DNA from 4 places in the Halalkalibacter kiskunsagensis genome. Region 1 is predicted to be linked to each of the others. Evidence: predicted binding sites of a transcription regulator. Region 1 holds the regulator's gene; each other region holds the start of a gene.

The links. The regulator Rex, encoded in region 1, represses fermentation and respiration genes when NADH is low (regulators of the CRP and FNR family bind a similar motif). The targets are predictions, from matches to a motif close to TTGTGAAATATTTCACAA.
Region 2: the regulator Rex is predicted to act here: its motif matches at 1,043-1,060, upstream of pflB (formate C-acetyltransferase).
Region 3: the regulator Rex is predicted to act here: its motif matches at 1,044-1,061, upstream of nirB (nitrite reductase large subunit NirB).
Region 4: the regulator Rex is predicted to act here: its motif matches at 4,211-4,228, upstream of SLH51_RS07230 (formate/nitrite transporter family protein).

Annotation. Positions count from the first base shown of each region.
Region 1 covers NZ_JAXBLX010000060.1:20,161-26,489, reverse strand. The annotation lists gene tatC (twin-arginine translocase subunit TatC) at 97-849, opposite strand; gene SLH51_RS22170 (twin-arginine translocase TatA/TatE family subunit) at 867-1,049, opposite strand; gene SLH51_RS22165 (redox-sensing transcriptional repressor Rex) at 1,202-1,837, opposite strand; gene SLH51_RS22160 (ABC transporter ATP-binding protein) at 2,086-4,020, shown strand; gene SLH51_RS22155 (ComEC/Rec2 family competence protein) at 4,141-5,022, opposite strand; gene SLH51_RS22150 (ComEC/Rec2 family competence protein) at 5,216-6,190, opposite strand; gene SLH51_RS22145 (glycerophosphodiester phosphodiesterase) at 6,300-6,329, opposite strand, start outside.
Region 2 covers NZ_JAXBLX010000024.1:7,960-14,288, forward strand. The annotation lists gene nirB (nitrite reductase large subunit NirB) at 1-525, shown strand, start outside; gene nirD (nitrite reductase small subunit NirD) at 548-868, shown strand; gene pflB (formate C-acetyltransferase) at 1,112-3,337, shown strand; gene pflA (pyruvate formate-lyase-activating protein) at 3,491-4,219, shown strand; gene hcp (hydroxylamine reductase) at 4,388-5,692, shown strand; gene SLH51_RS14610 (L-lactate MFS transporter) at 5,985-6,329, opposite strand, start outside.
Region 3 covers NZ_JAXBLX010000024.1:1,523-7,099, reverse strand. The annotation lists gene nirB (nitrite reductase large subunit NirB) at 1-1,027, opposite strand, end outside; gene SLH51_RS14580 (NarK family nitrate/nitrite MFS transporter) at 1,387-2,673, shown strand; gene fabF (beta-ketoacyl-ACP synthase II) at 2,829-4,064, opposite strand; gene SLH51_RS14570 (beta-ketoacyl-ACP synthase III) at 4,090-5,034, opposite strand.
Region 4 covers NZ_JAXBLX010000009.1:90,500-96,828, forward strand. The annotation lists gene SLH51_RS07215 (L-lactate MFS transporter) at 230-1,495, shown strand; gene SLH51_RS07220 (pyridoxamine 5'-phosphate oxidase family protein) at 1,701-2,333, opposite strand; gene SLH51_RS07225 (amidohydrolase) at 2,368-3,972, opposite strand; gene SLH51_RS07230 (formate/nitrite transporter family protein) at 4,394-5,215, shown strand; gene SLH51_RS07235 (methyltransferase) at 5,261-5,869, opposite strand; gene SLH51_RS07240 (TetR/AcrR family transcriptional regulator) at 5,942-6,329, opposite strand, start outside.

The DNA of each region.
Region 1 (6,329 bases):
AAAGTCTTTTCGCTACCCCTTTTACATAGTTGTCAAACTTTGTTCAATGTTTCACATAATTTATCTAAAAAAAGAGTGAATGCCTATACAAGACACTCACTCCTCCATATTCTGTTCGCGTTCTTTCTCCAACCTTTGTACTTTGCGATATGTGAGATATGACACCCAGATACTAAATTCATAGAGCAATAATAACGGAAGGGTCACCATTAAATGAGATAAAATCTCTGGTGGTGTAATCAAGCCCGCTATGACAAGCAAAATAAAATAAGCAAATTTCCTAACTTGCGTTAGTAAACTCGGTGTTAGCATTCCTAAACGTGTAAAGAACATCACGACAACTGGCAATTGAAACAAAAGTCCAAATGGGATTGTTACTTGAAAGAGAAATGAGAAATATTCATTAATACCGTACTGCTCAGTAATCCCTAATCGTTCAGATAAGTTGCTCATGAACTGAACAATAAATGGAAAAAGAACGAAGTAAGAAAAAGAAAGGCCAACTAAAAGCAAAATAAACGCAAACGGAATATAGGCCAGTGTTGCCTTTTGCTCCTTTTCATGCAAACCAGGGCTGACAAACGCCCAAAGCTGAAACAAAATTACTGGAAAGGTAATGATAAGCGCACTTGCAAAAGCAAATGTCATAAAAATCCGAATCGGATCTGTCATTTTAAATGCATTCATCGGCAAATTCTGAGCCGTTGGTGTACTTTGTAAGTATGTGATAAGTGGTGCAGCTAAAAAGAAGCCGGCAATGAGCGCCACGACAAAGAAGATTAACGTTATAATGATTCTTCGTCTAAGCTCCACAATGTGGTCCATTACCGACATGTCTCTTTGTTCCATTTATAGACCCTTCCTACTTAGGCTTTATCGTTTTCTTTTTTCTTGTTATCATCTTCGTCTGCTAAGCCTTTTGTTGCATTTTTAAATTCACGTAAAGTATTTCCAGCCGCTTTTCCTAACTCTGGCAACTTCTTCGGACCAAATATTAGTAATGCAACGATTGCAATTAACGCAATGCTGCCTGCTCCTAATCCACCCATAGGTAGCACCTCCTTGTCCTAATTTTGATTATAGAGTTTATTCAAATAGATGGCAATGGCCTCTCTCACACGGACTTAAAAGATGTAGTGGCTTCACTCATTGCTTTGAATCTGTATAAAAAGGAATAAAACACTCCTTTTTATACAGACTCTTATAAAGGATAATGCTTTAAAAAATAAACCAATGCCTGTAATTCAACAGATAAATCGATATGGTGTACCCGTACCGTTTCTGGCACATCCAACCTAGCTGGTGTAAAGTTTAGTATTCCTTGTATGCCTGCATCAACTAATTGATCCGCGATCTTTTGTGCAGGGGCTTGAGGTACAGTCAAAATTGCAACAGTAACTTCCGGGTCGATGACATCTTGCAAGTCTTTTAAATGATGCACGGTGACTCCACCAACTTCATCGCCAATCTTACTTTCATCCACATCGAAAGCCATGACAATTTGCGTACTATTATTTTTTGAGAAATTGTAGTGTAAGAACGCTGTACCTAAATTTCCAACACCTACAAGAATCACCTTTGTTATTTCATCTTGATCTAATGTTTTCCGGAAAAAAGATAGTAAATAGTTCACATTATAACCGTACCCTTTTTTTCCGAGCGCCCCAAAATAAGAAAAATCACGCCTAATGGTTGCTGAGTCAACTTTTACCGCCTCGCTCAACTCCGTTGAAGATACTCGTTGTTTCCCCGAGGCAGAAAGATTTTCCAAGAATCGATAGTATAGTGGTAAACGCTTTGCTGTAGCCTGTGGAATCTTGGTCTGATCAATTTTCATCCATTGCCTCCTTTACCGTTTTCCTGTAAGACGTATGGTTATTGTACACTATTTCACAGGGTTTGTAATCGGTTTACATTGTTGTTCATGAAGTTGTTGAAAGATAGAATCTACGATACACTAGAGTTACCGAAAAAAGGTCGATTTTCACCTTTTTTCGGTAACTCTAAGCAGCGTGCGGAGCCATTGCCACTTTCAAATAAGGTCACTTTTTTACATCTATTATAGTTAGTAAGGAATGAACATTCATGATTGTCTTACAATGTATAAATATATCAAAATCATTTGGCGTCGATCCTATTTTAACAAATATTAAGCTTGATATCCAAACTGGTGAACGCGTTGCACTTGTTGGACGAAATGGTGCCGGGAAATCAACATTGCTGAAAATTATCGCAGGGCAACTTTCGTATGATAGTGGACAAGTGATGATGCCTAAAGGAACTGAACTTGGTTACCTTGCTCAAAATACTGGACTAGAATCAGAATTATCGATTTGGGAAGAGATGTTAACTGTATTTGCCCCCTTACGTAAAATGGAAAAACAAATACGCAATATGGAACAGCAAATGTCTGATCCTGATTTACTAGCAAGTCAATCTCGTTATGAAAAACTATTGAAAGAATATGATCAACTTCAGCTTACTTTTAAAGACAATGGTGGCTATCAATATGAAGCTGACATTCGTGGCGTGCTCTCAGGGATGAACTTTGCAGATTTTGATTACAACACAAAGATTTCCACTTTAAGTGGTGGGCAAAAAACAAGACTTGCCCTAGCAAAGTTATTATTAACTAAGCCTGATTTGCTTATTCTTGATGAGCCGACCAACCATCTTGATATTGCAACGTTGACATGGCTCGAGCAATACTTAATTAACTATCGCGGCGCTATCCTTATCGTTTCTCACGACCGCTATTTTCTAGATAAAATCGTTACAGAAGTTGTCGAGATATCAAGGACAAAATCCACTAAATTTACTGGGAACTATAGTTCTTATCTTGAGGAAAAAGCCAAGCGCTATGAACTTGAATTAAAACAATATGAAAAACAACAAGATGAAGTCGCTAAGCTTGAGGACTTTATCCAACGAAATATTGCGAGAGCCTCAACAACCAAACGAGCACAAAGCAGACGGAAACAATTAGATAGGATGACCTTACTAGATCGACCAGCTGGATCAGAAAAGTCTGCTTCCTTTTCTTTTACAATTGAGCGTCAAAGCGGAAATGAAGTATTACGAACGACCGATCTTCATGTTGCTTATGGAGAGGAAACGATTTTTCAAAGTTTAGATTTAGCGATTGACCGTGGTGAAAGTGTTGCTTTAATTGGACCAAACGGGGCAGGTAAGTCGACACTATTAAAGGCTTTAATGAAGAACGTTCCAATAAAAAACGGAACGATTCGCTTCGGCAGCAATGTAACCGTAGGGTATTATGATCAGGAACAAGCCAATTTAAAGTCAAATAAGTTGGTTCTTCATGAGCTATGGGACGACCATTCTCTCCTTCCAGAAAAAGAGATTCGGACCGTTCTAGGAAACTTTCTGTTCAGTGGCGATGACGTCTTAAAACCTGTTTCCACTTTAAGTGGCGGTGAAAAAGCTCGACTTGCACTTGCCAAACTCATGATAAAAAAAGCCAATCTGTTAATTCTCGATGAGCCGACGAACCACTTGGATCTCGATGCAAAGGAAATTCTTGAGAATGCATTAATTGATTATCCTGGTACATTGTTATTTGTCTCTCATGACCGTTATTTCTTAAACAGACTTGCCACCAGAATGGCTGAGCTTGTTGACGGTGAGATCACAAATTATCTTGGAGACTATGATTATTATGTTGAGAAAAAAGATGAGATGAAGCAACGAGAATTGCTGATCCAACAAGAAAAGGGACAAACAATTTCTTCCTCTTTAGAAAGTAACCAAGCCGATAAACGCTCCTATGAACAAGACAAAGAAGCAAAGAAAGCCGAACGACAACGTTTAAGAAGAATTGAAGAAATTGAAAGCCAAATTGATACACTTGAATCGACCTTAGCACAAAAAGAAGATGACCTATGTGACCCATCTATTTATTCTGATCACGAAAAGGCGCAGACGCTCCAAACAGAAATTGACGAAGCAAAACAAACAATTGAAACACTAATGGAAGAATGGGAACAACTGCAAGAATAATTAGGTTTGGGTTAGCCCCAGCCAGATTCACTTCGTTAAACCGCAGTGGATCTGGCTGGGGGCTGGCCTTTTTTACTTTTTCCAGAACTTCTTTGATAATACAGGTTGGTCAGACCCTGCCTATCCACTTACATGTATCTCTTTGCCATCAGAGGTGATCACAATGGTTTGATGTTTGCTTGTTGTGTATACATGGCTGCCACTTTGTTCGTATCGTTTCATGACTCGTTTGCTTTGCAATATATTGGCACTTATGATCGTGTATTTAGGGTTTACAGCGTTAATAAATTGTCTAGATGATGAAGTAGAATCCCCATGATGAGGAGCGTCAAGCAAATCAACGTTTAATAACTCTTTTTTGGCTGCTACCAATTGTTTCTCTTGTTTCTTATAAAGGTCTCCAGTAAATAAAAACGTATTATCACAATAGGTGACTTTTAAGACGAGTGATAAGTTATTAATATCAGCGGTAGATAAGTGTTTCTCTTTCGCAGCACTGTCTAAATCTTCCTCAGAAGGACTAATTACTTCCACCTCAACATCCTCACCTAGAGTAAACCGATCCCCTTCCTTCACATATTGATAGGGTATCTTCTGCTTTGTAAGAAGGTTCGTAAAATCTACATAGGTTTTAGTAGAATGTTTGATGTTTGGCATTAGCAATACACCGATATCCAACGAATCTAAAATGGTTGAGAAGCCTCCGATATGATCATGATGCGGATGCGTGGAAATGACATAATCGATTTGATCAATTTGCATTTGTTTTAAATATCGATCCAATTGCTGTCCTGTTTGTTCCATCCCTGCATCAATGAGCATCCTTTTTCCATCAGGACTTTCTAATAGAATGGCATCTCCTGACTTTTTGTCTGCCTCTAAATAAAAGTATCGTATTTCGAGCTTGTCTGCATCATTTGTTTGCGCAAATCCGCTAGTTGGCGCAATGATTGAAATGATGAGTAAAACGATGAAAAACCACCATCTTTGTTGACTGTTCATATGATCAATCCTCTTCCAAAAGTCTTGTAAAAAACGTGTTAGTAAAGGTTTCTCAAATATACACATAATTATTAGATCGTTTACCAATAAGCTTGTCTTTATTATCTTCCTCAATGAGCAAATGCCAAAACAAACATTCACATAACTTACTAATATACGTCTTTTTCAGCACCCTCGAAGCAACGTGCGGCTTTCAGTGGCCTCCTTTTTCAGTCATAATCGTTATGCTTTCTCCATCTGAGAGAATTAATACATTTTCCGCTCTACTTGTGGCAATGACTTCACTACCACTTTTCTGATAGCGGTTATACACTCGTATACTTTGAAGAATATTAGCACTTATCATTGTGTATTTCGGACTAACAGCATTGATAAATGCTTGCGATGAGGAAGTACTGTCTCCGTGATGAGGTGCATGCAACAAATCGACATCTAGTTTGTCTTTCGTTTGTTTTATCAATTCTTTTTCCTGCTTCTTGTAAATATCACCTGTGAATAAAAACGTATTGTTACGATAAGTGACTTTGATTACGAGTGAAAGATTATTTACTTCTGCTGTCGATAGATTACGTTTATTTCGAGCTTTCCCTAATGCCGTAAAGCTAGGGCTTACGATCTCTACTTCCACTTCATCCCCGAGCATAAACGTATCATTCGCTTGTACGTACTGCGTCTTAATCTTTTTTTTATTACTAAGGTCGATAAACGTTTTGTACGTTTGAGTGGTATGTGGCAAATCCGGCATTAAAAGGACCCCTATTTGTTTAGAATGAAAAAGGGTATGATACCCACCAATGTGGTCATGATGCGGATGTGTTGCCACAGCATAATCTAGTTTTTCTATATTTAATTGATTCAAATAATTATCTAACTCTTGTCCGGTAGCAACCATACCAGCATCAATTAACATCGCTTCCCCATCAGGACTTTGAAGCAAAATCGCATCTCCCGACTTTGTATCTGCCTTTAAATCCAAGTACCTAATTTGCAACATCCCCATATGCTTTGTTTCATCAAATAGCTCAGCTGTTCTGCTTGGATCCGTTTCTACCTCTATGGCCATTGAGGTCGATTCCGCTTTTATAAATGTAACCATAGGATACATACCAACAAATAAGAAAATTAGTAACAGAAAGATTCTTATGTTCACAAACAGGCGATAACTCACATTCTCCCCCCTTTTTTCATCCAATCTAGTTTTTCAAGAGAAATTGTAAAAGGTTGTCCAAAAAGGTTCACACCCCCTTTTTGAACAACCCTGAAAAAGAAACAGACCCTTATCCTTTTGTTATAGTAGGAAGTGCTAC
Region 2 (6,329 bases), on a different contig from region 1:
AAAACATGTGTTGGAGCACAGTTCTGTCGCTTTGGGACACAAGATTCTATGAGTTTAGGAATAGAGTTAGAAAAACGCTTTGAGCGTCTTGATACGCCACATAAAGTAAAAATGGGTGTATCTGCTTGCCCAAGAAACTGCGCAGAAGCAGGGATTAAGGATGTCGGAATTGTAGGGCTTGATGGTGGATGGGAAATTTACGTAGCCGGTAACGGGGGGACCGACCTACGAGCTGGGGACCTACTGTGTAAAGTAAAGACGGAAGAAGAAGTGTTCGAAATTACTGGAGCTTATTTACAATATTATCGTGAAACGGCATTGTATTTAGAGCGAACTTCTAGTTGGGTAGACCGTTTAGGGTTGGAACATGTAAAAGAGGTTGTTTTTAATGAGGAGAAAAGAAATGAGTTAAACATACGTCTAAGCAAAACGCTTGCTCGTTATGAAGAGCCATGGCAAAAAGCGATAGAGGATTCATCTATTCGTGATGCTTATTATACAACACGTGAAATCATGAAAGTGTAAAAGAAGAAGGGAGAGATTTTCAATGATTCACAATGGAATACGTATAAAAATTGCTGATTATAATCAGTTACCAAGTATGGTTGGACAGGTGTTTATGGTCGGACAAGAGGAAATAGCGGTATTTCGCCTTTCAAATGGAATAGTTCGAGCGCTTAAAAACAAGAGCCCTCATCCAAAAGGGGGAAAACTAGCTGACGGTCTTGTGAGTGGTGAATATATTTTTTGTCCGATTCATGATTGGATTATTTCACTCATTGATGGAAAAGTTCAAGCGCCTGACAGAGGAAGTGTACAAACTTATCCAATAGAAGTAGAGGGAAACAACGTTTATCTTATCTGGTAAAACAGGGATCAAATTCATCATTTTGTCACGAATAACAATTGATTTGTGATATTTATCACATTCATATACTGTTAAATCTCATAAACTAATAAGTGTAAGGTATTAAATGTCATCGCAAGACAATCACAAAGATAGGTGTAAATTTACTAATCATGTAAACGTGAGCACCTATTATTGTGAAAGTATTCACATTGAAGGTATGAACGTACATCGCAGATAATTTGAGAGAGCGAGGAAAAGTAAATGAACTATTGGAGAACATTTAAACAAGGAAAATGGCAAAGTGACGTAGATGTCAGAGACTTCATTCAACGGAATTACAGGTTATATGAAGGGAATGATACATTTTTAGAACAAGCAACAGATCATTCCTTACAATTATGGGATCAAATTATGGATCTTAGTAAAAAGGAACGCGAGAACGGCGGCGTTGTAAATATGGATACATCGATCGTTTCTACGATTGTATCTCATGAGCCTGGCTACTTAAATAAAGAATTAGAACAAGTAGTTGGATTGCAAACAGATGAACCGTTTAAGAGATCACTTCAACCTTTTGGTGGGGTACGAATGGCTGCGGATTCGTGTAAAGCTTACGGATATACGCTTTCACCTGAAGTGGAAGAAATCTTCACAAACTATCGCAAGACTCATAATCAAGGAGTATTTGATGCTTATACACCTGAAATGAGATTAGCACGAAAAGCTGGGATCATCACAGGCCTTCCAGATGCCTACGGTCGTGGTAGAATTATCGGAGACTATCGAAGAGTAGCGCTCTATGGTGTTGACTATTTATTAAATCAAAAGCAAGAAGAATTAAATACTACTGGCTCAACGATGACAGAAGAGGTCATTCGTGAACGTGAAGAATTATCTGAACAGATTAGAGCCCTACGTGAATTAAAAGAAATGGCAACGTCGTATGGGTACGACATCTCAAAGCCGGCAGAATCAGCAAAAGAAGCGTTTCAATGGTTGTACTTTGCTTATTTAGCAGCAATTAAAGAGCAAAATGGTGCAGCAATGAGCCTAGGACGAGTTTCAACGTTTTTAGATATTTATATTGAGCGAGATATACAAGAAGGGACGTTAACAGAGGTTGAAGCTCAGGAATTAGTCGATCAGTTTGTTATGAAACTACGCCTCGTTAAGTTTGCGAGAACACCAGATTATAATGAACTATTTAGTGGTGACCCTACTTGGGTAACTGAATCCATTGGGGGTGTCGGAGTTGATGGAAGAGCGTTAGTTACAAAAAGTTCGTTCCGGTTCCTGCACACATTAGATAATTTAGGGCCAGCACCCGAACCAAACTTAACAGTATTATGGTCAAATCAATTGCCAAATAACTTTAAAGATTATTGTGCAAACATGTCAATTAAAACAAGCTCAATTCAATATGAAAATGATGATCTGATGAGAGCAAGTTACGGTGATGATTACGGAATTGCGTGTTGTGTAAGTGCGATGAAAATAGGAAAACAAATGCAATTTTTTGGAGCTCGTGCTAATTTAGCAAAAACACTATTGTATGCGATCAATGGTGGGGTTGATGAAAAACTTAAAATTCAAGTAGGACCATCTTTTTCACCAATTACAGACGAGTATTTAGAATACGAAAAGGTTGTTGCCAATTTTGATAAGGTGATGGATTGGTTAGCAGAACTGTATATGAATGCACTTAATGTGATTCACTACATGCATGATAAATATAGTTATGAAAGAATTGAAATGGCCCTGCACGACAAAGAAATCATTCGCACGATGGCTTGCGGGATTGCAGGATTATCGGTAACGGCGGACAGTTTAAGTGCAATCAAACATGCCAAAGTAAAAGTCATTCGCGATGAACAAGGAATTGCTGTCGACTATGAAATCGAAGGGGATTACCCTAAATATGGAAATAACGATGATCGTGTCGACGATATTGCCGTGTCGCTTGTGAAATCCTTTATGAATAAATTGAAAAAACATAGAACGTATCGAAATGCGATACCAACAATGTCTGTCTTAACGATTACAAGTAATGTTGTGTACGGTAAAAAGACTGGCAATACACCAGATGGAAGAAAAGCAGGGGAGCCTTTTGCACCTGGAGCTAATCCACTTCATGGACGCGATCAAAAAGGAGCACTTGCATCTTTGACATCTGTTGCAAAAATACCATATGAGTATTCGCTTGATGGCGTATCTAATACATTTAGTATCGTACCTAAAGCATTAGGAAAAGAAGAACAGGATCAGACGTCAAATTTAGTGGGGATTCTTGATGGATATGCAAAACAAGGGGGGCATCACTTAAATATTAATGTATTCAACCGCGATACATTAATTGATGCAATGGAGCATCCAGAAGAATACCCACAATTAACGATTCGTGTCTCGGGTTATGCTGTTAACTTTATAAAATTAACACGCGATCAACAAATTGATGTGATAAATCGGACGTTCCACGAATCACTGTAGAGTTTATGCCAATATAATTTTGAATGAACTAAGAACAAAAGTGTAGCCTCTGCATAGTAGTTGCCCCCTTGAAGGAAAATCAAAAATAAAGACAACTAACGGGGGCAACTCTAATCAGTCACCTTGGTTATCTAGAAAAATGAGGGATTCGTTATGATAGGAAAGATTCATTCAATAGAAACATGTGGAACTGTAGATGGTCCTGGATTACGTTATATCGTATTTATGCAAGGCTGCTTGTTACGATGTCAATACTGTCATAATCCAGACACATGGAAGGTTGGCGAAGGAAAAGAGATCACCGTCAGTGAAATTATCAACGATCTTCAGTCCTATATTCCATACTTTGAAAGCAGTGGTGGTGGGATTACGGTTTCTGGAGGAGAACCTTTGCTTCATCTCGACTTTTTAATTGAACTTTTTACAAAATGTAAGGAGCTAGGTATCCATACGACCATTGATTCTTCAGGAGGTTGTTTCCAGGAGCATCCTGAATTTTTACGCAAACTTGATCGATTACTTGGATTAACAGATTTAGTGCTACTAGACCTAAAACATATTGATCCTATCAAGCATCAAGCATTAACAGGAATGAAAAATGATCACATTTTAGCCTTTGCAAAACTGCTTTCTAGTAAAAACATTCCGATTTGGGTTCGCCATGTATTAGTTCCCGGAATTTCAGATGATGTAGGTGATTTGAGAAATTTACGACTGTTTATAGACGAATTAGATAATGTAGAAAGAGTTGAAGTTCTTCCATATCATAAATTAGGGGTTTATAAGTGGAAGGAATTAGGACTTGAATATGCTTTAGATCATGTAGAACCCCCAACCGAAGAGAAAATCGCAGAAGCTAAGACTCTTCTATTAAGTAGATAGCAAATGTAAACCAGCTGTGAGATTAATCTCACAGCTGGTTTTTAGTAGTGGGGTAACAAATAAAGTGTTATAAGAACAAGTGATAAATGTCACAGATAACCATTAAAGATGTATGTAAAATACAAGTTATAGAGAGAAAAAATTCATTGTAATCGGAGGCGACGTATTATGTTTTGTCATCAATGCGAACAAACACCAACTGGAGGCTGTAACATCGTTGGCGTTTGTGGGAAAAATGAAGATATTGCAAGTTTACAAGACACACTCGTTTTTGCGTTAAAAGGAATTGCAGCGTATGCAACTCATGCAAGGCAACTTGGTTTTTCTGACTCAGAAGTCGATGCAACAACACATGAAGCGTTATACATGACATTAACTAATTCAAATTTTAATTTACAAGAGCATATTGATATGGCTATGAAAGTCGGGTCTTCTGCAGTAAAAGTGATGGAACTACTAGATCACGCCCATACAAGTAGACTTGGAGTACCTGAACCTGTCACTGTTTCACAAAATAAGGTTGAGGGAAAAGCCATCATCGTAACAGGTCATAATCTATTTGCATTAGAAGAATTACTTAAACAAACGGAAGGAAAAGGAGTTAATATTTACACACATTCAGAAATGCTTCCAGCCCATGGCTATCCAAAGCTAAAAAAGTATTCACATTTGAAAGGAAATATCGGAAAAGCTTGGTTCGACCAGCGGCGATTGTTTGAAAAATTCAAAGGAGCGATTCTTGCGACAACAAACTGTGTTATGCCAATCAAAGGGAGCTACTCAGACCGATTCTTCACCTATGATATTGCAGGTCTAGAAGGAGTCGAAAAAATCGTGAACGATGATTTCACTCCGTTAATTGAAAAAGCTTTATTATTACCTGATGCAAATATGGAAAGCGAAGAAAGCTTAACAACTGGATTTCATCACAACACGGTTATTGGAATTGCTCCTGAAATTGTTGATGCAGTAAAAGCAGGAAAAATTCAACGTTTCTTCGTCATTGCAGGCTGCGATGCACCAGGACCAGGTGGGAATTACTACCGTGAGCTGGCAACATCCTTACCAAATGATACAGTTATTTTAACGACTTCCTGTGGTAAATTCCGATTCAACGATCACGACTTTGGGACAGTAGCCGACACCGGAATTCCTCGTTATATCGACTTAGGTCAATGTAATAATTCGGTTTCAACAGTCAAAATTGCGCTAGCGTTAGCAGAAGCATTTGAGTGTGAAGTAAATGAACTTCCTGTTAGCATCGTGTTATCATGGTTTGAGCAAAAAGCAGTCGCTATTCTACTTGGCTTATTTAGCTTAGGAATCAAAGACATTCGGATCGGGCCTAAACCACCAGAATGGATTACACCAGGTGTACTTAGTGTGCTACAAGAAGCATTTAATTTAAAGCTGATTACTACGGTAGAGGAGGATCTGAGAGATATGTTGGCGTTGGGAGCTCATTTGGCTTAGGCGAAGATGTAAAAATAGTGAATGGAAATATCATTCATTTTGATAGTAAATAGTTTTTTTGAAGTGCGATGTGTAAGATATCGCACTTCATTTAACATTGTTTGATAAATGGTGAAGAAGAATATAAAAAACTAAGAATGCGTTCTTGCTAATCATCCCTTATCAATATCGTTATATTATCAAGATAAGAAAGAACATTCATAGTTCGATGCTATGGATATTATGTGAATTGTTTCACATTAATAAAAATGATGATAATTTGATAAGGTTAAATGCTTGGTGGTTGAAACGTTCATCCTGCTTTTAATACAGATGCTTTTGATTGGTTTCTTTTAATTCTTTTAATATCAAATTGAATGAGTATGGATATAATAAACGCTATGATTAATAAAATGGTAAAGAAATAAAAAGCAGGGATATAACTATCTGTAGCCTCATGAAAATAAGAAACAGCAATAGGACCAACGATACCGGCTGCAGACCAAGCTGTTAAAATATATCCATGTATGGCACCCAATTCTTTTGTACCAAAAATATCAGCTATAAAGGCAGGGAGAGAAGCAAACCCGCCGCCATAAACGGTCATAATTAGAAAAATGAAAACTTGAAATAAGATAACATTTGTTATATGGGGCAA
Region 3 (5,577 bases), on a different contig from region 1:
CAATTGATTTCGATGATTCATCGTCATAAATTTCACCAGCTGAGAACAGATCCACCCCTGAGACTTTTAATTGTGTACCTGTAATTGACCCTTCGTATCTTTGGTCTTTCTGATTACAAAGAGTTTGAGCGAGAATCTTTCCTTGTTCATAAAGAGGAGCGACTAGACCATAAACGATTTCTCTATGCTCGGCGCATTCACCAATGGCATACACATGTGGAAGGTTAGTCTCCATAAAATCATTTACAACAATTCCTCGGTTTACGTAGATTCCACTCTGTTTTGCTAACTCTACATTTGGTTTAATACCTGCTGCCATAACGACTAAGTCCGCTTCCACCTCGGTGCCGTCTTTGAACCGAATTCCATCAACACGGTCAGTTCCAGTCAATTCTACCGTCGCTTTTTCCATTAGAAAATTCATGCCTTGTTGCTCTAATTCTTTTTTCAACATAGTGGATGCAATGGCATCAAGTTGACGTTCCATTAAGTGTTCCATTAAATGAACGACATCAACTTTCATACCAAGGTGAATTAAGCCCTTTGCTGCTTCTAATCCAAGAAGTCCTCCTCCTATCACAACGGCTTTTTTATATTGTTTAGCCGTTTGAATCATTTCTGCACAGTCTTGAATGTCACGGAAGCCTATGACACCTTCTTTATCTGCACCAGGTACGGGCAAAATAAAGGGTAAAGACCCTGTTGCAAGAATTAATTCATCATATTTTACATGTCTACCTTTATTAGAAAAAACTACCTGTTTTTCCGTGTCAATTCGTGTAATTGCTTCTCCAGTGAAAAGCTGAATATGATTCGATTCATACCAGGTTAAATCATTCATAATTGTTTCTTCAAATGTTGTATTTCCTTGAAGAACATTTGATAGTTGAATTCGATTGTAATTAGGATGAGGTTCTTTCCCAAATATCGTAATATTGTACAAGTCAGAATCAAGCTTCAATATTTCTTCAATGACACGAACACCTGCCATCCCGTTCCCGATCATGACTAATTGTTTCTTTCCCATGTTCAATCCCTCCGATTTGTTCAATACTTCACAATGTTTGTTTCTATTGCTCATTGTAGGGCATAAAACGTAACAATTAAGTGAGAAAGATCACACTAACAATTAATTGTTCATCAGTTCACAATATGTTCATGACTTTTCCTTTAATAAATATATTTAGGTGAAAAATCAGTAACCTTTTATACCTATATCCCTACTTCCCTCATCTTATTATTATTGTAAAACCACCTTGTTAGAAAAGTTAGTTTTGTTACCGTGTGACAAACATCACATTCAGATTCGATTTAAGTTTGTATGATTTGGAATGTAATCAAAAGAAGCATCTGAAATATATCAATAGATTATTGGGGGATATCAGCATGGGAAGAATTAAAGAATGGAATCCAGAAAACAAAGAATTTTGGGAAAAAGAAGGAAAAAGACATGCGAAACGTAATTTATGGATCTCTGTTCCTACATTAATGCTCGCTTTTATTGTTTGGCAAATTTGGTCGGTTGTAGCGGTAAGATTAAATGATATTGGCTTTGCATTTACAGATGAACAACTCTTTACGTTAGCGGCTATCCCAGGACTTGTTGGTGCATCATTACGGTTCGTTTATACATTTGCAGTTGGGAAGTTTGGTGGAAGAAACTGGGTTGTATTTTCTACTGGAATTCTCATCATCCCAACACTAGGGATTGGCTTTGCAGTTCAGAATCCCGAAACCCCTTTTTGGGTGATGCTTCTATTAGCAGCTCTATGTGGTCTTGGTGGAGGAAACTTTTCATCTGCTTTAGCAAATATAAGTTTCTTCTTTCCGAAAAAAGAAAAAGGAACAGCCCTTGGAATTAATGGAGGTTTAGGAAATATGGGGGTATCAGTTGTTCAATTCGTTACTCCGCTTATTATTACAGTAGGAACCTTTGCTTTTATTGGTGGTGAGGGGCAGTTATTACCGAATGGCCAAGAAATTTGGTTACAAAATGCTGCCTTCATATGGGTGATTCCGATTATTGTAATGACAATTGTTGCTTATTTCGGAATGGATAATCTTCCAACATCTAAGCAATCAGTTAAAGACCAATTTATCATTGTGAAACGTAAACACACATGGATCATGACCATTTTATATGTAGCAACATTCGGTTCATTTATTGGGTACGGTGCAGCATTTCCATTATTACTTCGTTCACAATTTCCTGAATATGTTGCTTTAGCATTTCTTGGTGCCTTTTTGGCTGCCGCGTTCCGTCCTATAGGTGGTTGGATCTCTGATAAATTTGGTGGCGCTAGAGTAACAGCTTATGTTCTTGTCGTTATGGCACTTGGAGCATTTTCTGTTATTTACTTTATCAGTCAACAACATTTTGTTGGATTCTTACTATCATTCCTTCTTTTATTTATGGCTGCTGGAGCGGGATCTGGATCCACATTCCAAATGATTCCAATTATCTTTCCTGTTAAAGAAGCAGCTCCTGTTTTAGGATTTACGGCGGCATTTGCAGCGTATGGATCTTTCTTCATCCCGCAACTATTTGGATGGTCTGTATCCACTACAGGTACTCCAATTACAGCGTTGTATTTCTTTATTGGTTTCTATGGTATTTCTATTCTATTAAATTGGTACTACTATCAACGAAAAAATGCAGAAATTAAATGCTAAAGAGGTATTTTCAAAAGGTTGTTTTACCTATTGGGAACTTCACGAAGCAATGAGCGTATCCACTACGTATCTCCAAGGAGTGTCTCCTTGGAGATACGTAGCGTGCTCAGCCATATCCAATTTCAAAAATTGGTTTTTACCTTTTTAGAACTACTCTAAAACTTTTTAAATATCAAGGAAACATTATGCCCACCAAACCCTAAGGAATTAGATAGAACAACATTTACATTTTTTTCTTTTGCATGATTTGGAACGTAATCTAAATCAAGTTCCTTATCTGGTGTTTCATAATTAATGGTTGGTGGTAGGATACTATCACTCATTGATAATAAGGAGAATATCGCTTCAATTGCACCTGCCGCTCCAAGTAAATGCCCTGTCATCGATTTCGTAGAACTAACGGAAAGATCGTAAGCCTGCTTACCAAACACTTCTTTGATCGCCGTTGTTTCATATAAATCATTATAATGAGTGCTTGTCCCATGTGCATTTACATAATCGACGTCTTCTAATGATACACCGCTATCCTTTAAAGCCAATTTCATCGCGCGCTGTGCACCTTCCCCATTTGGAGCTGGCGTTGTAATATGATGGGCATCACCTGTTCCCCCATACCCAATCATTTCTCCATATATGTTTGCACCACGTGCTAGTGCGTGCTCGAGTTCCTCTAAAATTAGAATTCCTGAGCCTTCAGCAATGACGAAGCCATCCCGATTTTTATCAAATGGGCGACTCGCTGTTTTCGGATCTGGGTTCGTAGAAAGAGCGGTCATATTTTGAAATCCTGCAATCGTCATGTCAGTAATCGCCGCTTCTGTACCACCAGCAATCATAACATCCGCATCACCATTTTGAACAACTCGAAATGCATCTCCAATTGAATTAGCTCCTGAAGCACATGCCGTAACTGAACAGTTATTTAATCCTTTAGCTCCAACTTCGATCGATACTCGACCTGAAGCCATGTCAGGTATAAGCATAGGAATAATAAAAGGACTAACTCGTTTTGGTCCTTTATCTAAAAAACGTTTATGCTGTTCTTCAAATGCATCTAAACCACCAATGCCTGAACCAATCCATACACCGACTCGTTCAGGATCAACATCTCCCCCGAGAGTAAGTTCAGCATCATTAAGTGCCATTTTGCTAGCAGCGATTGCAAATTGGGTAAAACGAGCCATTCTTCTAGCTTCTTTTCCATCAATAAATTCTGAAGGAACAAAGTCTTTAACTTCACCTGCAACTTTAACGTTAAATTGCTCTGAATCAAGTCTTGTTAATGGACCAATGCCTGAAATTCCCATTTTTATATTTTCCCATGTAGTAGAAACATTATTTCCTAATGGCGTGACCGCTCCTACCCCTGTAATAACAACTCTTTTTTTCAAATGGATCCTCCCCTTTTTTAACTAGTTATTTTCCCCACCTCAAACAAATTGATCCCCATGTTAAACCACCACCGAAACCAACCATCACAACTACATCACCATCTTGGATTTTCCCAGCTTCGATTTCATGGAATAAAGCTAACGGGATTGATGCAGCTGATGTATTTCCGTGATTTCGTACTGTTGTAGAAACTCTTTCTTTTTGAAGGCCTAGACGCTCTCTAGCTGCATCAATAATACGCATGTTTGCCTGATGTGGAATAAGAAAGTCAACATCTTCTTTCGTTAATCCTGCTCTCTCAACTACTTCTAAGCTAGAATTAGGCATTTGTCGGACCGCAAATTTAAATACTTCCCTGCCATTCATTTCAACGAAGTTCGTTTTTTTATCAACGAGTAAATGATTGGCTCCTGAACCATCAGCCCCCAGAGAAAACGATAGAATCCCTTTATCTTCAGAAACTTGACTTAGAATAACAGCTCCAGCTCCATCGCCAAATAGCACACACGTATTCCGATCCGTCCAATCGACGACTTTAGAAAATTTTTCACTACCAATAACTAACACATTTTTATATGTGGCATTTTCAACAAATTGTTTCCCCGTTACTAAGGCATAAATAAATCCAGAACATGCAGCGCTTATATCCATTGCTGGTGTATGATGCATACCAAGAGCTTCTTGCACGATACAGGCAACAGATGGAAAAGCATAGTCAGGTGTTGCAGTTGCAACTAAAATCAAATCTATATCCTCAGGATATAATTTGGCATCAGCAATAGCTTTTTGAGCTGCAATAATTGCCATATCTGACGTATCTATATCTTCACTAGCAATTCTACGTTCTTCAATTCCAGTTCTTGTCCTAATCCATTCATCAGTTGTATCTACATTCTTTTCTAAATCGTAATTTGTCACAATTGTTTCTGGAACATAAGAACCAACACCAATGATTCCAACCCGTTTCATTTTATCACCCTAACTTTACAATTATGACTAGGTCATAATATCTCCTATAAATATATATTACAGGAAAACACTATCAAAATGAAGATAATCTGAAAAATATGTTCAAGGAAGCCTAGTCCCAACAAGTTAATTGTATCTATTTTTTAATATTATATTGTATTCTCCATATCTTTTTTTAAAACTTCCTCTCTTATAAAAAGGAAAAAACGAACCTTCTTATTCAATATTCGTTTCTTTCTATTTAGGGAATAAATTGTGTGAAGCCTAAAATGAAAACAACCCAAACTCAAATCATCATAGAAATATACAAACCCCACGATCGAGCCTTACCGAGCAAATATCCGTTCCAGTAAATTCCTAGAAAAAAATCTGCTACTGCAAATAATTACCGATATGAGAGTGTGACATATAGTTGCTTAAGGATTCTACTTAAAAGGTTTACTTGTAGAGACTTGTATTTATTTCTTTATAACAACTCTATGTTCATTCATCTAGTATACTGCACTCACGATTATGGTAGAAGACAAGGATCGATAACAATTT
Region 4 (6,329 bases), on a different contig from region 1:
AATAAATTTCAGAGTCACACTTTCTGACAAAATCCATTTTCAAACAACATTATCATCCTTTTTCATCACTTGTATTGTAAGATATTAGCTATTTTAAGTTAACATCTATTTACCTAATAAAGAAACTTAAATTTATAAATTTTTTAATTAGTTTGATTTTTTATCCACTGGGTTATATCCTATATATGTAAGGGTTTACAAAAATGAGATAAAGAGAAGGAGGAAACACATGAAGATAACTAAAAATAGATGGCTAATTGCTATGTCTGCTATTGCCATTCACATTTCAATTGGTGCAGCTTACGCTTATAGCGTTTACACCTATCCGATCAGTGAACAAATGGGCTGGACTGCAACAGAAGTAACGATTGCATTTACAATTATGATGGCGCTTGCAGGATCCTCTGCCGCCTTGTTTGGAAAATTTGTTGAACGAAATGGACCACGAAAATCTGCAATGGTGGCTGCTATTTTATTTGGAATCGGGCAAGCAGGATCTGGTGTGGCAATCGCGGTTGGTTCACTGCCTTTATTTCTTCTTACATACGGTTTAGCTAGTGGGCTTGGACTTGGTATTGGATATATCTCACCCGTATCCACACTCGTGAAATGGTTCCCTGATAGAAGAGGATTAGCAACCGGCATGGCCGTACTTGGCTTTGGAGCTGGTGCTCTCATTACAGCGCCAGTCGCAGCAAGCATGATGGAAGGAATTGGAATCACAAATACATTCTATGTACTCGGTGCCTGCTATTTTGTCCTTATGATGCTTGGTGCCTCCTATATCGCCCCTCCCCCAGAAGGTTGGATGCCGGATTCAATGAAGAAAGATATTGCTTCTGGTCGGAAAGTTGTCAAAAAAGATTTGCAACAACTAACGTCAAAAGAAGCGGTTAAGACGAAACGCTTTTGGATGCTTTGGACGATGATGCTCATTAATACAACGGCTGGGATTATGATGATTTCTGTCGCTTCTCCTATGGCTCAAGAAGTTGTGGGGTTAACAGCTGCTTCAGCTGCTTCAATGGTTGGAATTATGGGGATCTTTAATGGTGGAGGTAGACTTGGCTGGGCAGCTGTCTCTGACTATATTGGACGCCCAACTGTTTTCATCATTTTCTTCTCTATCCAAATTGTCGCTTTTTTAACACTTCCTTTTATTACAAGTATTATTTTGTTTCAAATTCTAATTTTACTTGTTGTTAGTTGTTACGGTGGTGGTTTCTCAAACTTACCAGCATTTGTTGGTGATTTATTTGGGACGAAACAGCTCGGTGCCATTCATGGGTACTTGTTAACTACTTGGTCTCTTGGTGGGGTATTTGGCCCAATGATTGTGTCTCAAATTAGAGAAAGAACGGATAGTTATATTCCTGTTTTTTATGTATTCTCTGCTTTAATTCTATTGGCTTTTATCGTTTCGATTATGATGAAGCTAGATATTAAAAAAAGCGAGAAGGCTTTACGAGAGAAACAACAACATGCGGTTTCATAGAAGTAGTTTAATTTTAGTTGATTCCCGACAGACTAACTAGTCAGTCTGTCACGAGAAGAAGAGTAAAAGTCAACTCGAGGGGCGACCCTTTAATGAATTCATTCGTTGAAAAACTTTATCACTTAATTGAATATTTTTCAGTTGAACAAGCAAAGAGGCTCATTCTATTACTGAAATGAGCCTCTTTGCTTCAGTAAAAAACGAGTTAATATAAATGTTTCTCATAACTCGCTTTGAGGTCCTCTTCAATTACCTCTACTTCTACATCTGGTAAATGAATATGATCCTTTAATATCCTCGCCACAGAAGGAAGTAATTCTTTCTCAGACCATGAATCTGGATTCCAAAGACCAGATCGTATAAAGGCCTTGGCACAATGAATGAAACATTCTTCTACTTGAATACCAATTCCTAAAACAGGCTTTTTCCCTTGCACTTGCATCTTTTCTAATAGGTCATCATCAGTAATTAACACTGCTTTCCCATTCACCCTTAATGTTTCACCTAATCTTGGAATAAAGAAGAGAATTCCAACTTGAGGATTCGCTAATATGTTTGTAATCGAGTCCATCCGCCGGTTTCCTGGTCTCTCGGGAATGACAAAATGATGGTCATCAATAATGTGAACAAAGCCTGGGGCATCCCCACGCGGAGACACATCACACGCCCCATTGCTATCTGCTGTTGCAAGAGTTAAAAAAGGGGACTTTGCCATAAAATCTCGACAATGCGAGTCCAAAGCGGGAATAACTTTCTTTTTTACACCCTCACTTGGATACCCTGCAAGTGCCCTAAGTTCTTCTTCAGATGTTATCACGTTTTTAAATACTTGATTCAACCCATTTTCCTCCTTCTCTTTATCCAATGATTTTCTATGTTGAATGGACCAACTGACCATCTAAATACGTATGCAGCACATTTATTTGATCAATCTCATTTACATCCATGTTCAAAATATCCCTATCTAAAATAATAAAATCTGCACAATACCCAACTTTTAATTGTCCAACATTCGCAATACGCGCGATCTCTTGAGCATGACGAGTATACAAGTCAATTGCTTCTTCTACCGTAACACATTCACTTAGATTATACGTTTGTCCCGTATAGGCAGTTCGAGTCACTGCTGCCTTGATTCCAATAAATGGATTAGATGTATCAGCCCATGATGTGGCTGGAGCATCTGAAGAGATGGCGACTTTCGCTCCCAATTGTATCATCGTTTTTAATGGATAAGATTGATTAGTTCTTTCTGAACCTAAGTTTGTCAGATAGCTGTTAATTTCTGCAAACAAAAAGATTGGCTGGGTGACAAAGCTGATTCCTATTTCAATTGCTTTTAGTAGCGTCTCTTTCTTAGGCAAGGCTGCATGTTCAATTCGGATGGACGGTGCATCTTTTATCCAATTGTGCTGTCTATGAAATGTGTCGACAATTTGCTCAATTGCTCGCTCCCCCATCGCGTGCACGACTAATTGAATGTCATGTTTCTTTGCAACCTTTGCCGCATCTACTAATTCCTCAGATGTCGTTGTCGATAAACCAATATTTTCTCGCTCATTTTTATAAGGACTGTCTACCCATGCCGTTTTTCCTGAAATGCTCCCATCTGCAAAAAGTTTTATTCCACCAATGTGTAAGAAGGAATTGCGATTCAATTTATGAGTTGCTAATACTTCCTCGCTTCGGCTAATCTCCTCCCATAAATAATAAAGAACCGTTCTTTGTTTGTAACCAAATGTGTAAGCTTTCATAAAGAGGTCATAGAAATTGGTTGATAATGACGTTGCCATTAATTCAGTGGTCGAAGTAATTCCTTGAGTAAACAATTTCTCACTAAATGTTGCAAGTCGTTGTGCCTGCTCATCAATCGTTGGCTCAGGTATCACACTGTATATAAACTCTCTTGCTTTCTCTTTAAAGATCCCAGTCAGTTCTCCCTTAGCATTCACATCAATTTCTCCACCTGTAGGTGACACCGTCTTTTCATTTATACCAGCTAATTGCAGTGCCACACTATTAACTACGATGATGTGCGAACACGTTCTTGTTAAAATCACAGGGACATCAGGGGCTACTTGATCTAAATCCCACCGAGTGGGCGACCTTTGCTCAGTTAATTTCACCTCATCGTACCCCCACCCACGAATCCAAGTATTGTGAACTTGGGCACTGAGCTCGTCATACTTTTTTTGAATTTCTCCTTGCATCTCAAAAATAGAATGGACTTTCGGCGGGCCACAATAAATTTGTTGATCAACATCAGCTAACATTACAGGATGCATGTGGGCATCAATGATACCTGGCAATACTCTTCTCCCTTGTAAGTCAATCCCTTCTGCATCTGACATCCCCTCTTTTATTTCTGCCTGATTCCCAATCCATATGATCTTCCCTGCCTCAACAATCATCGCCTCTGCATGAGGTTGATTAGGATTAGAAGTATAAATAAAGCCATTATAAAATAATTTCTTCACGTTGATCCCCTCCGCAAATCTATGTAATTTTTACTAACTTGGTTCGCAACAAATAGGCCACTATCCACTTGAATACGGACGATTTTTTGAATGGCTGAATAATTCAGTTCTTGTTCTAACACATCACAAAACTCTTTGAGAATGATATCTTCTTTTTCGAAGTGAGTAAATAATTTATTGCATACAAAAATCACTAAAAATAAAAAATAACCATCACTGAAAGAGCACACACATAACATTGTGAATTACTTCACAATATATTAACAATGAAAGCGCGACCGATATGACATGATTTTGACAGTTTCATATCTCTATTTAAATTACATTTTTTCATGATAAAGTAAGGATACTTTCAACCGAAACTATTACCTCGTTCCTCCCCTTAATGAGAAGAAGGAACTTACGAGAAAGGATCATTTACATGGAACATGCCGCACTCGCAAAAGTTGAACAAATGGCACTGAAAAAACAAAGGGTTTATCAGCAAAGTCGAATTCGTTATTTATTGCGTTCGATTTTAGCAAGTCTTTTTATTGGATTTGGCGTCATTGTCGCTTTTAAAACTGGGAATCTCTTTTATTTAGAAAATTCTCCATTAACCTACCCTATGGCAGCCATAACGTTTGGAGCAGCTATTATCTTGATTGCTTATGGTGGCGGCGATTTATTTACAGGAAATACATTTTATTTCACCTATACTTCACTTAAAAAGAAGATGCGTTGGATCGACGTTGGAAAATTGCTAAGTATGAGTTATCTTGGGAACTTCCTTGGCGCGGTCGCATTTGCTATATTGATTTATTTTACCGGTTTGTTTAATGATCACTCTGTAAATAGCTTTTTATTCAGTGTAACCGATCAAAAGATGAACACCCCTTGGCTTGAACTATTCTTTCGTGGAATTCTCTGTAACTGGCTAGTTTGCCTTGCTTTCTTTATTCCTATGACATTAAAAAGCGAAGGAGCTAAAATTTTCACGATGGTATTGTTTGTTTTTTGTTTCTTTATTTCCGGTTACGAACATAGCATCGCTAATATGTGCACGTTTGCTATTTCACTTGTGTTAAATCACCCAGATTCGATCTCATTTAGTGGCGTTATTCATAACCTTGTACCTGTGACTCTTGGAAACATTATTGGCGGTAGCATGCTTATGGGCATGTTCTACTATTACGTCAATCATCCAAAGCAAGCAGAAGAAACAGAAGAAAACGAACATGAGCCAATTAAAGCGATTAAATAAACGCAAAAAGCAGGAATTTAAAGTGTAAAGAATTCCTGCTTCTTGCTAGTACGATAATTGATAGATTAGAAATCTCTCAAAAGGGTCTTGATTGTAATCTGTAACAAGTGAAATCTCTTCTTTAAATTCAAAAAAGGTTTGTGTTTCCAAATAATGAACGTATTCATCTGGGGCATAATACAAAATCAACTCGACTTGCCTTTCTGAATTCTCATAGGAAAGCAAAATATTGTTGATTACTTTCATGAAAATTTGAACAGAGAATGGATTAAAAAAGTAAAATCGATTGTCTCTGTGGTCAATCTCATACTCTTCAGCTAAGCCACAATAAAAATGAATATGGTGACTTTCATTTTTCACTTTCCTTGCATAACGATCTTGATTTTCTATAGCCTCTTGGTAAAAAGCTCCATTCATTTCTACACCTACAGCTGATGCTTTATAAAAATAATGAATATAAAAAGAAAATCTTCCTTTCCCGCACCCAAAGTCTACTAGTCGATCACTGCTCTTTAGCTGATAACTTTCAAATAATTTCTCTATGGCACTATATGGGGTTGGTTCGTAACGATTATAGTGCACCACCTTATTTCGTTCTTTTTGCACGCCTTTTGTGTTAATATTTAACAGTTTATCATAATAGTGTTCTTTCATTTGTTCTCCTCTACTACATTTTATTACAAAAAGAACCTGCTCCCCGTTATCTTGATGGGGGACAGGTCTGACTTATTTCACTGATAATCCATTAATTAGAAATTGAATTGTTGACTCAAGCTCACTCTCAGTATCCCATTCATTATCAGGTAATACTAAAAATAACGATACTAACGTCCCCATTATTGTTGTAATAATTAAACGCATAATTGTATCAGGAGATTCATCAACAATCTCCCCTTTTTTCTGGAAGTGCAGGATGATATTTTTGAATTTCTCATACACATGCTCTTTAAATAATCTAACATACGGCTCTTTCAACTCTTTATGATAGGAAATTTCCTGAATCAGTATTTTCACAACTGCTATATGTTTCTTGATAAATTCATAGCGGTTTGACGCAAGGTTTCGAATAAACTCTTCAAACGTCTCGTATTTTAACTCAAATACTTCATTTGCA